Regions from separate parts of the Arthrobacter sp. NicSoilB8 genome, predicted to be linked through region 2. Evidence: riboswitches for the same ligand, from Rfam matches in the RefSeq annotation. Region 2 holds a riboswitch; the other holds the start of a gene.
What was found. A riboswitch is a leader RNA that binds a small molecule or an ion and turns the genes downstream of it on or off. The one in region 2 is predicted to bind S-adenosylmethionine.

Region 1: another riboswitch for S-adenosylmethionine. It lies ahead of LDO15_RS15155 (aminotransferase class V-fold PLP-dependent enzyme); the one in region 2 lies ahead of LDO15_RS20775 (DUF1737 domain-containing protein).

What each region holds. Positions count from the first base shown of each region.
Region 1 covers NZ_AP024655.1:3,357,923-3,362,519, forward strand. Annotated here, with positions in the region: gene aroA (3-phosphoshikimate 1-carboxyvinyltransferase) at 1-444, shown strand, start outside; gene LDO15_RS15145 (ribosome small subunit-dependent GTPase A) at 428-1,543, shown strand; gene hisN (histidinol-phosphatase) at 1,622-2,434, shown strand; SAM riboswitch class IV at 2,619-2,732, shown strand; gene LDO15_RS15155 (aminotransferase class V-fold PLP-dependent enzyme) at 2,767-4,206, shown strand; gene LDO15_RS15160 (class I SAM-dependent methyltransferase) at 4,413-4,597, shown strand, end outside.
Region 2 covers NZ_AP024655.1:4,588,954-4,593,550, forward strand. Annotated here, with positions in the region: gene cls (cardiolipin synthase) at 1-233, opposite strand, end outside; gene LDO15_RS20765 (aminodeoxychorismate lyase) at 331-1,299, shown strand; gene LDO15_RS20770 (hypothetical protein) at 1,371-2,330, opposite strand; SAM riboswitch class IV at 2,699-2,813, shown strand; gene LDO15_RS20775 (DUF1737 domain-containing protein) at 2,850-3,161, shown strand; gene LDO15_RS20780 (rhodanese-like domain-containing protein) at 3,158-3,577, shown strand; gene LDO15_RS20785 (O-succinylhomoserine sulfhydrylase) at 3,578-4,597, shown strand, end outside.

The DNA of each region.
Region 1 (4,597 bases), 1.2 Mb from region 2:
GGCACCTTGACCGTGAGCGGCGGACCGGAGATCAAGGGCGGCGACTTCGACGAGACCAGCGAGCTCGCCCCCACCGTGGCGGCGCTCTGCGCCCTGGCCGCCGGCCCCTCGCGACTGAGCGGCATCGCGCACCTCCGGGGCCACGAAACGGACCGGCTCGCCGCCCTCGTCGCGGAAATCACCCGCCTCGGCGGCGACGCCGAAGAGACGGCCGACGGACTCATCATCCGCCCGGCCCGGCTGCACGGCGGCGTCGTGCACAGCTACGCCGACCACCGCATGGCCACCGCCGGCGCCATCCTCGGCCTTGCCGTGCCCGGCGTGGAAGTCGAGGATATCGGGACCACCGCCAAGACCATGCCCGATTTCCCGCAGCTCTGGGACGCCATGCTGGCCCAGGGAACCGCCGCAGACGAGGACACCGCCGGTGGCACGCAGCACTGACTCCTGGGACGAGTCCGACGTCCGGATCCGCCCCAACAAGAAGGGCACCCGGCCCCGCACCAAGGACCGGCCCAGCCACGACGACGCCGTCACCGGGCGCATCATCACCGTTGACCGCGGACGCTACACCGCCGTCGTCGGGGAAGGAACTGACGAGGAACGCAAGATCATCGCGGCGCGGGCCCGGGAACTGCGCCGCAATCCCGTGGTGGCCGGTGACTTCGTCTCCCTCGTCGGTGATGTCAGCGGCGAGCCGGACACCCTCGCGCGGCTGGTCAAGATCCAGGACCGCAAGACGCTGCTGCGCCGCAGCGCCGACGACACGGACCCGATCGAACGCGCCGTGGTGGCCAACGCAGACCAGCTCGTGGTCGTGGTCGCCGCGGCCAATCCGGAGCCCCGGACCGGTTTCATCGACCGAGCCCTGGTGGCGGCCTACGACGCCGGCATTGAGCCGCTGCTGCTGGTCACCAAGGCCGACGTCAAGGATCCCGCCGAACTGCTGTCCAATTACACGCACCTCGACTTCCCGGTCATCATCTCCAAGACGGCAGACTCTGCCGCGTCCGGCATCGACGCCCGCTCCGACGACGGGCTCTCGGCCCGGCTGGACAAGGACGCCGTGTCCCAGCTGCGCGGCTACCTCGACGGGAAGGTCACGGTCATGCTGGGCCACTCCGGCGTCGGCAAGTCCACCATGGTCAACGCCCTGACCGGGGCCGAGCGTGCCACGGGCGGCGTCAATGCCGTGACCGGCCGCGGCCGCCACACCTCCTCCTCCGCGCTGGCGCTCAAGGTCAACGACTCCCCGGCCGGAAGCTGGATCATCGACACCCCCGGCATTCGCTCCTTTGGCCTGGCCCACGTGGATCCGGACCGGATCCTCCGTTCGTTCCCCGATCTGGAACCGGGCACCGACGATTGCGAACGCGGCTGCAAACACGACGCCACCGCCGTCAACTGCGGCGTGGACGCCTGGGTCGCGGCCGGGCACGCGGGAGCCTCCGGACCCGCCCGCCTTGCGTCCCTGCGCCGGCTCCTGGGCACCGACCCGCGGCAGGAAGCACAGGAAACGAAAGAACTGGGTACCGTGTCCTAGGCGGTGCCGCTCCCCCGGCCCGCGGCGCAGCGCCGCGGCCTCCCGGCAGGCGGCCCGCTTTGCCGGTAGTTTGGAACCATGAGCCAAACCGCTTCGAGCTACAACGATGACCTGCGCCTTGCCCATGTACTGGCAGATTCCGTCGATTCCCAGACCATGAGCCGCTTCAAGGCGCTGGACCTTCGGATTGAAACGAAGCCCGACCTCACCCCGGTCACCGATGCCGACAAGTCCGCCGAAGAGGCCATCCGCGGCCAGCTCTCCCGGTCCCGTCCCCGCGACGCCGTCCTGGGCGAGGAATTCGGCAGCTCGGGCCACGGCTCCCGCCGCTGGATCATCGACCCGATCGACGGCACCAAGAACTTTGTCCGCGGCGTCCCGGTCTGGGCCACCCTGATCGCCCTCGTCGATGAGGGCGAGCCGGTGGTCGGCGTCGTCAGCGCGCCGGCACTGGGCAAGCGCTGGTGGGCGGCCAAAGGGGCAGGTGCCTACACGGGCCGTTCGCTGGCGGCCGCCACGCGGCTGAAGGTGTCCAACGTGTCCAGGCTCGAGGACGCGTCGCTGTCCTATTCCAGCCTCGGCGGCTGGAAGGAACGCGGGAACCTGGACGAGTTCCTGGGCCTCACCGAAGAGGTGTGGCGCACCCGTGCCTATGGCGACTTCTGGTCGTACTGTCTCGTGGCCGAGGGGGCGGTGGACATCGCCTGCGAGCCCGAGCTGAACCTCTACGACATGGCCGCCCTCGTGCCGATCGTGACCGAGGCCGGCGGCCGCTTCACCTCGCTCGAGGGCGAGGACGGGCCCTTCGGCGGCAACGCCCTCGCCACCAACTCGATCCTCCACTCGGAAGTCCTCAAGCGGCTCAACCCCGGACTCGACGACCTCCTGTAGGCACAACCCGGCTTAGGCTTCAACCGAAATCCGGCGCCGGCCGAACAAACTGCGGCGGCGGCCCCCATCCCGGGGCCGCCGCCGTTCTTTGTTCGGCCAGTGCGGGTTTTGCGCGCGTAACAATTCCCTTCACATTCGGCGGCCGCCTTTTCCCCGGCGGCGCCGATGTCCTACGCTCGATGCAGGTCACGAGTGCCAGCGCTAAACCCCGGTTTGCTGGCCGGCAACCCTCCAGTCGCGGTGGGGTGCCCCGGGTGACGACCTGGCCGGTCCGGAACGGACCCGGCAAGCGCGGACTCCCACGATGTGGGGTCCTGGTCGAGTGAGGTCCCATGACTACTGCCGTTTTTCCCACTGCCCCCGAATTCCACACGCGGTTTGCCGCCGCGGCCCGTCCGTTGGCCGCCGTCACCGGGGCCGAAATCCAGGCCCCGCTGATCCACGGCGGCCACGCCCGCTACGCCAACCTCGACTACGGCGCCTCGGCCCCGGCCCTGTCAGTCGTCTCGGCCTACCTGAACGAAATCCTGCCGTACTACGCGAGCGTCCACCGCGGCGCCGGCTACGCGTCGCAGATCAGCACCTCGGTCTACGAGAACTCCCGCGACATCGTCCGGGACTTCGTGGGCGGCCGACCGGACGATGCGGTGATCTTTACCCGCAACACCACCGATTCCTTGAACCTGCTGGCCGGCTGCCTGCCGTTCCTCGACGGCCGGCCCGCCGGAGAGGTCCTCTACCTCGACATCGAACACCACGCCAACCTCCTGCCCTGGCAGAATGTCCCGCACCGCAGCGTCGTGGCCGCCGCCACCCTCGCGGCCACCGTGGACCGCCTCCGGGACGAGCTCGCCCGCGGCGGCGTAAGCCTCCTGGCCGTCACCGGCGCCTCCAACGTCACCGGGGAAATCCTGCCCATCGCCGCCCTCGCCGCACTGGCGCACGAGTACGGCGCCAGGATCGTCGTCGACGCCGCGCAGCTGGCCCCGCACCGGCGGATCAACATTGCCGCGGACGACGTCGACTACCTCGCGTTCTCGGGGCACAAGCTGTACGCCCCCTTCGGCGCCGGCGTGCTGGTGGGGCGGACGGACTGGCTCGACGCCGGCACCCCGCACCTCGCGGGCGGCGGGGCCGTCAAGGATGCCCGGCTCGACTCCGTCAGCTGGACCACCGGACCGGCCCGGCACGAGGGCGGCTCGCCGAACGTGCTGGGTGCGGCCGCCCTGGCCCGTGCCACCCAGGTGATCGCGGCCCTGGACACGGAACAGTGGTACGCCCACGAGGACGCCATCCGGTCCTTCCTGGTCGAGGGTCTCCAAGGCATCGAGGGCGTGACCGTACACCAGATCTTTGCCGATTCCGCTCCCGCTTCTTCCCCCGGAGGTGCCCCCGGAGACGATCAGCCGGGCACCGGCACCATCGGAGTCGTGAACTTTTCCGTGGAAGGCTACGACGCCGGGCTGGTGGCCGCCTACCTGTCGGCCGAGCACGGCATCGGCCTGCGCGACGGCCGCTTCTGCGCCCATCCGCTGCTCAAGCGGCTCGGCCTGCCCGCCGGCTCCCTGCGGGCCAGCTTCGGTCTCGGCTCCCGTCTGGAGGATGCCGAGCGGCTCCTGGCCGGGCTGCGTCAGCTGCGGCAAACGGGGCTCGGCTGGGACTACGTCGTGGACGCCGGACGCTGGGTTCCGGCCAACGACACCCGGATCTACCCGCACTGGGCACCGAACACCCCCGGCACTGCCGGCGCCGCGCCCTGCACAGTGGACTAGGACTGCGGACTAGGGCTGTGGACTATTTGGCGCCTGCGGACAGCGGACCGGGGCCCGCGGGCCAGGGACCGCGGGCCGGGGACCGCGGGCCAGGGACCGTCAACCACGGCAGAATCCTGGCGCGGTCCGGTGCGGTAAATTCGAAAGGTAACTGAACCCGTCAGGACCTTTCAGAAGGAGATCGCACGTTGCACAGCGTGCCCAAAATGCACACTCACCCCAAACTGCACAGCGACCCCAAAGCGAGCAGTGGCCCCAAACTGCACAGTGGCCCCAAACTGCAGAGCGAGCGGCGCCAGGAACTCGGACAAAGCTTCCAGGACGGCGGAGCACACTACGACCGCGTCCGCCCGGGCTATCCGCAGGAATCGGCCGACTGGCTGATCCCTGC
Region 2 (4,597 bases):
GCGTCCTGCTGCGCGCGGCGCTTGCGGGAGAGCCGGAAGTTGCCGAACAGCAGGAACAAGGCCAGGCCGATGGTGGGGACAATGAAGATGCCCAGCAGCCAGGCCATCGCGGTGGTGGGGCGCCGGTTTCCGGGGATGATGCCCAGTGCCAGCACGCGGATGGCGGAGTCGATCACGGTCAGGATCAGAATTGCCCAGGACGGTAAAGTTTCCGCCAGCGGAAATGGCCACAGCACAGGCGAACCCCTCAAAGTACAAGGCCCGCGGAACAGTTCCGGAACGGGCAACGTGCAAATCCTATCCCGGGACCTCCGAGACTAAGCTGTAGCCATGACCACTCCTGCCCCTGTTCCTGCGCCCGCGACCGTTCTGGTCTTCCTGGACCCGGCGTTCGACGGCGGCCGCGTTGCGGACGCGTCGAAGCCGCAGCTGATGGCCACGGACCTGGGCGCCACCCGCGGCGACGGCGTTTTTGAATCACTGCTGGCTGTGGGCGGCCGGCCGCGCAAGATCCAGGCGCACCTGACCCGGCTGGCCGGCTCCGCCCGCCTGCTGGAGCTGGACATTCCCGCCGAGGACGTCTGGCGCCGGGCCGTGGATACCGCCATCAGCGAGTACCGGCGCCAGGATCCTGCCGTGGCCGCGGCCGGCGGCACGGCCCGGGACGAGGTCGTGGTGAAGCTGCTCGTCACCCGCGGGCCGGAGGGCGCCGCCGCCCCCACCTGCTGGGTCCAGGCCTCCGCCCCCGCGGCCGCGGGCCGCCGCCAGCGCGAGACCGGAATCGACGTCATCCTGCTGGACCGCGGTTACGACAGCGAAGTCGGCGAGCGCGCCCCCTGGCTGCTGCTCGGCGCCAAGACCCTCTCCTACGCCGTGAACATGGCCGCGCTGCGCTACGCGCACCAGCATGGCGCCGACGACGTCATCTTCACGTCCGCGGACGGCCGGGTTCTGGAGGGGCCGACGTCGACCGTTCTGCTGGCGCACCTGGAAACCGTGGACGACGGTGCCGGCGGCGTCCGCACGATCCGGCGGCTCATCACGCCGCAGCTGGACAGCGGCATCCTGCCGGGCACCTCGCAGGGCGCCCTGTTCACCGCCGCCAAGGCGGCCGGCTGGGAGCTGGGCTATGGGCCGCTGGAGCCGAAAGACCTGCTGGATGCCGACGCCGTCTGGCTGATCTCCAGCATCCGGCTCCTGGCGCCCGTGAACCACATCGACGGCCAGGAAATCGGCACCCCGGAACTGCGCCGGCAGCTCACGGCCGAACTCAACGCCCTCTTCGCCACCATCGAATAGCAACGCGGGGTCACTTACGGCCCGTCCCGCCGCCCGACACGGGCCGTAAGTGACCCCGCGTTGGCGTTTGCTCAGCCCAGGGCATCCGCGGGAACTGCAGGGCACCGCCGGAAGGATGCCGGGTTGAACGCCGGGAGCATGAAGGTTGCCAGCACGGCATCGAGCAGTTCCGGTGCCCAGGTGCTGTTCTCGCCCAGAGTCGCGCAGACGCCCAGCACCACGGGGGTTCCGTCGGCGCGGCGGCGGATCTGGACCTGGACCGGCCCGGTCAGCCCCAGCGTGCGGACGGCGGCCAGGCCGAGCTTGCGCACATCCCTGGCCTCGGCCGCCGGAACCCTGCGGCTGACTTCGTCGCTGCCGGCACGTCCGTACGGGGTCTTCGTCTTCTCCAGGACCACGGCCACGGGCGCCATCGCGTTGCGGGCCGGGGTGCCGAACACCAGGGCCACGTAATCGGCGCCCGGGATGAACTCCTGGACCAGCTGACCGGCCGCCATGTTCTGCCAGCATACGGACGCGGTCCCGGCCAGCAGGTGGACAGCACGGGAGCCTTTGAAGACCCGCTGTTTGACCACGACGGGGCCGTTGAGGGCGGCGAGGGATGCCGGCGCGGCGGCGAGGTCGCCCGGTACCGCGAAGCGGGGCACCGGAATGCCCGCTGCCTGCAACGCCCAGGCCGTGAACAGGCGGTCGTTGGCGAGGGCCACCGCGGCGGGGTCGCCAACGATGATCCGCACGTCCTGGGCGAATCCGGCGCGGGCCGCGGCCAGGACCGGAAGTTCCGCGGTGAGGGTCGGAATGATGACGTTGATGGCTTCCCCGTCCACCAGCCGGCGAAGGTCCAGGACCATGTCCGGGTCCGTCGCCGGCAGGAGCCTGACCGCCGCCGCAGCGGGGCCGTCGTCGGCCTGACGGGTGTCGGCGCGGGCGTCGGAGCCGAGACAGGGGATGCCGCGGGCGGCGAGCTGGGCCGCGACGGCGCGGCCGGCGGCGCTTGCGATCCCGGTAACCAGTACACGCGGGCCCATCATTGCTCCATTCCGCCGTCACCTGCCGGGCCGCGGTTGCGGCTCCGGCCGTTTCCCGGCCGCCGATTCACAGACAATTTGACAGATGAAAAGCTTGATCGCCGTCACTTTCGTTCACAGACATCGTGATGCGCAGACAACGTGATGCATGAACTATGCGACACCGGCCGACGCATCGGTCCGGTCTCCCCAGTACACGGCGCAATGTCCCGGCGCGCACGAGTGGGCAGTACCCGAAACTGGAACCCGGCACTACTCGCCTCTCCGTCGCCTGCACCGCGCTCCCTCTGACCCCGGCCGTGGGGGTCCGGTTACGGAACATGACGACGGCGGCGGTGCGGGCCGGCGTCGTAGGTGTTACGTTTTTGGGGAGTAATGAGAACCGGTGCCAAGCCCTGACTGGCCGGTCGGCAACCCTCCCTTTCGCGGCGGGGTGCCTCAGGTGAATACTCGGCATATCGACCATTCGAGCTGCAAGCGTGAAAGAGGAGATCCGTCGTGCCCGACCCGTCCACCCCCGCTATACCCGACACAGCAGCCGCCCCCGGCACAGCCCCCGGTACGGCATCCGCCGGCGAGGAGAAGCTGGCCTACCGCCTGTTCACCGGCGCCGATGACCGCGCCTTCTGCGAGCGTGTGTCGACCGCCCTGGCCGAGGGCTATGTCCTGCACGGAAGCCCCGCCGCCACGTTCAACGGCAGCACGGTGATCGTGGCGCAGGCACTGGTCCTGCCGGCCGCGATTGCGAGCGCGGACGCCGCCGTGGCCAACGCCGTTGACGAGCTCGACACCGACGAGTTCGGCGCCGACCAGGCATTCGAGGGCCACGCATGAGCTACGCCGGAGACCTCAGCCCGCAGGAAGCGTGGGACAAGCTCGAAGCCGGAGCCATCCTGGTGGACGTCCGGACCGAGGGCGAATGGGCCCACATCGGCGTCCCGGACACTGCGCCGGCAGGCGGCAGCCGAAACGATCCGCTCTTCATCCAGTGGACCCTCGCCGGCGGCGTGCCGAACCCGCACTTCGTGGAACAGCTACAACAGCAGGCACCGGAGACCGCCGCCGTCGAACTTGTGTTCCTGTGCCGCTCCGGCGCCCGGTCGATCGCCGCAGCGACGGCCGCGACGGCCGCCGGCTACACCTCCTACAACGTCCTTGAGGGCTTCGAAGGCGAGACTGACCGGCTTGGCGAACGTACCGTCAACGGCTGGAAGAACCGCGGCCTGCCCACCAACCTCGGAAAGATTTAAGTGACTTTCAATCCCGACGCCGCCGGCTGGTCCGCCGACACCCAGGCCGTCCGTGGCGGCCTTGACCGCACCGGCTTCCAAGAAACCACCGAGCCGATCTTCCTCAACTCGGGCTTCGTCTACGAGTCCGCTGCCGCCGCCGAGCGCGCCTTCACCGGGGAGGACGAGCGCTTCGTCTACTCCCGCTACGGCAACCCGTCGGTCGCGACCTTCCAGGAGCGGCTCCGGCTGCTCGAGGGCACCGAGGCGTGTTTTGCGACCGCGTCGGGCATGTCCGCCGTCTTCACCGCCCTGGGCGCGCTGCTGGCGGCCGGCGACCGGGTCGTCGCCGCCCGCTCGCTCTTCGGCTCGTGCTTCGTGATCCTCAACGAGATCCTGCCGCGCTGGGGCGTCGAGACCGTCTTCGTCGACGGCCCGGACCTGGATCAGTGGCGGTCCGCGCTCTCGGAGCCGACGACGGCGGTCTTCTTCGAGTCGCCGTCGAACCCGATGCAGGAAATCGTGGACATCGCCGCCGTCAGCGAACTGGCGCATGCGGCAGGCGCCACAGTGGTGGTCGACAACGTCTTCGCCACCCCGCTCCTGCAGCGCTGCGGCGACCTCGGCGCGGACGTGATCGTCTACTCCGGCACCAAGCACATCGACGGCCAGGGACGCGTGCTCGGCGGCGCGATTCTGGGCACCAAGGAATTCATCGACGGGCCCGTCAAGCAGCTCATGCGGCACACCGGGCCTTCGCTCTCCGCCTTCAACGCCTGGGTCCTGACCAAGGGCCTGGAGACCATGGCCCTGCGCGTCAACCATTCCTCCGCCTCCGCCCTGCGGCTGGCCGAATGGCTCGAGGGACAGCCAGCGGTCAGCTGGGTAAAGTACCCGCTGCTGCCCTCCCACCCGCAGCACGAACTCGCGGTGAAGCAGATGAAGGCCGGCGGAACCGTGCTGACGCTGGAGCTGTCGCCCTCCCCCGGGCGCACCGCCAAGGAGGCCGCCTTCGCGCTCCTGGACGCGCTGCGCATCATC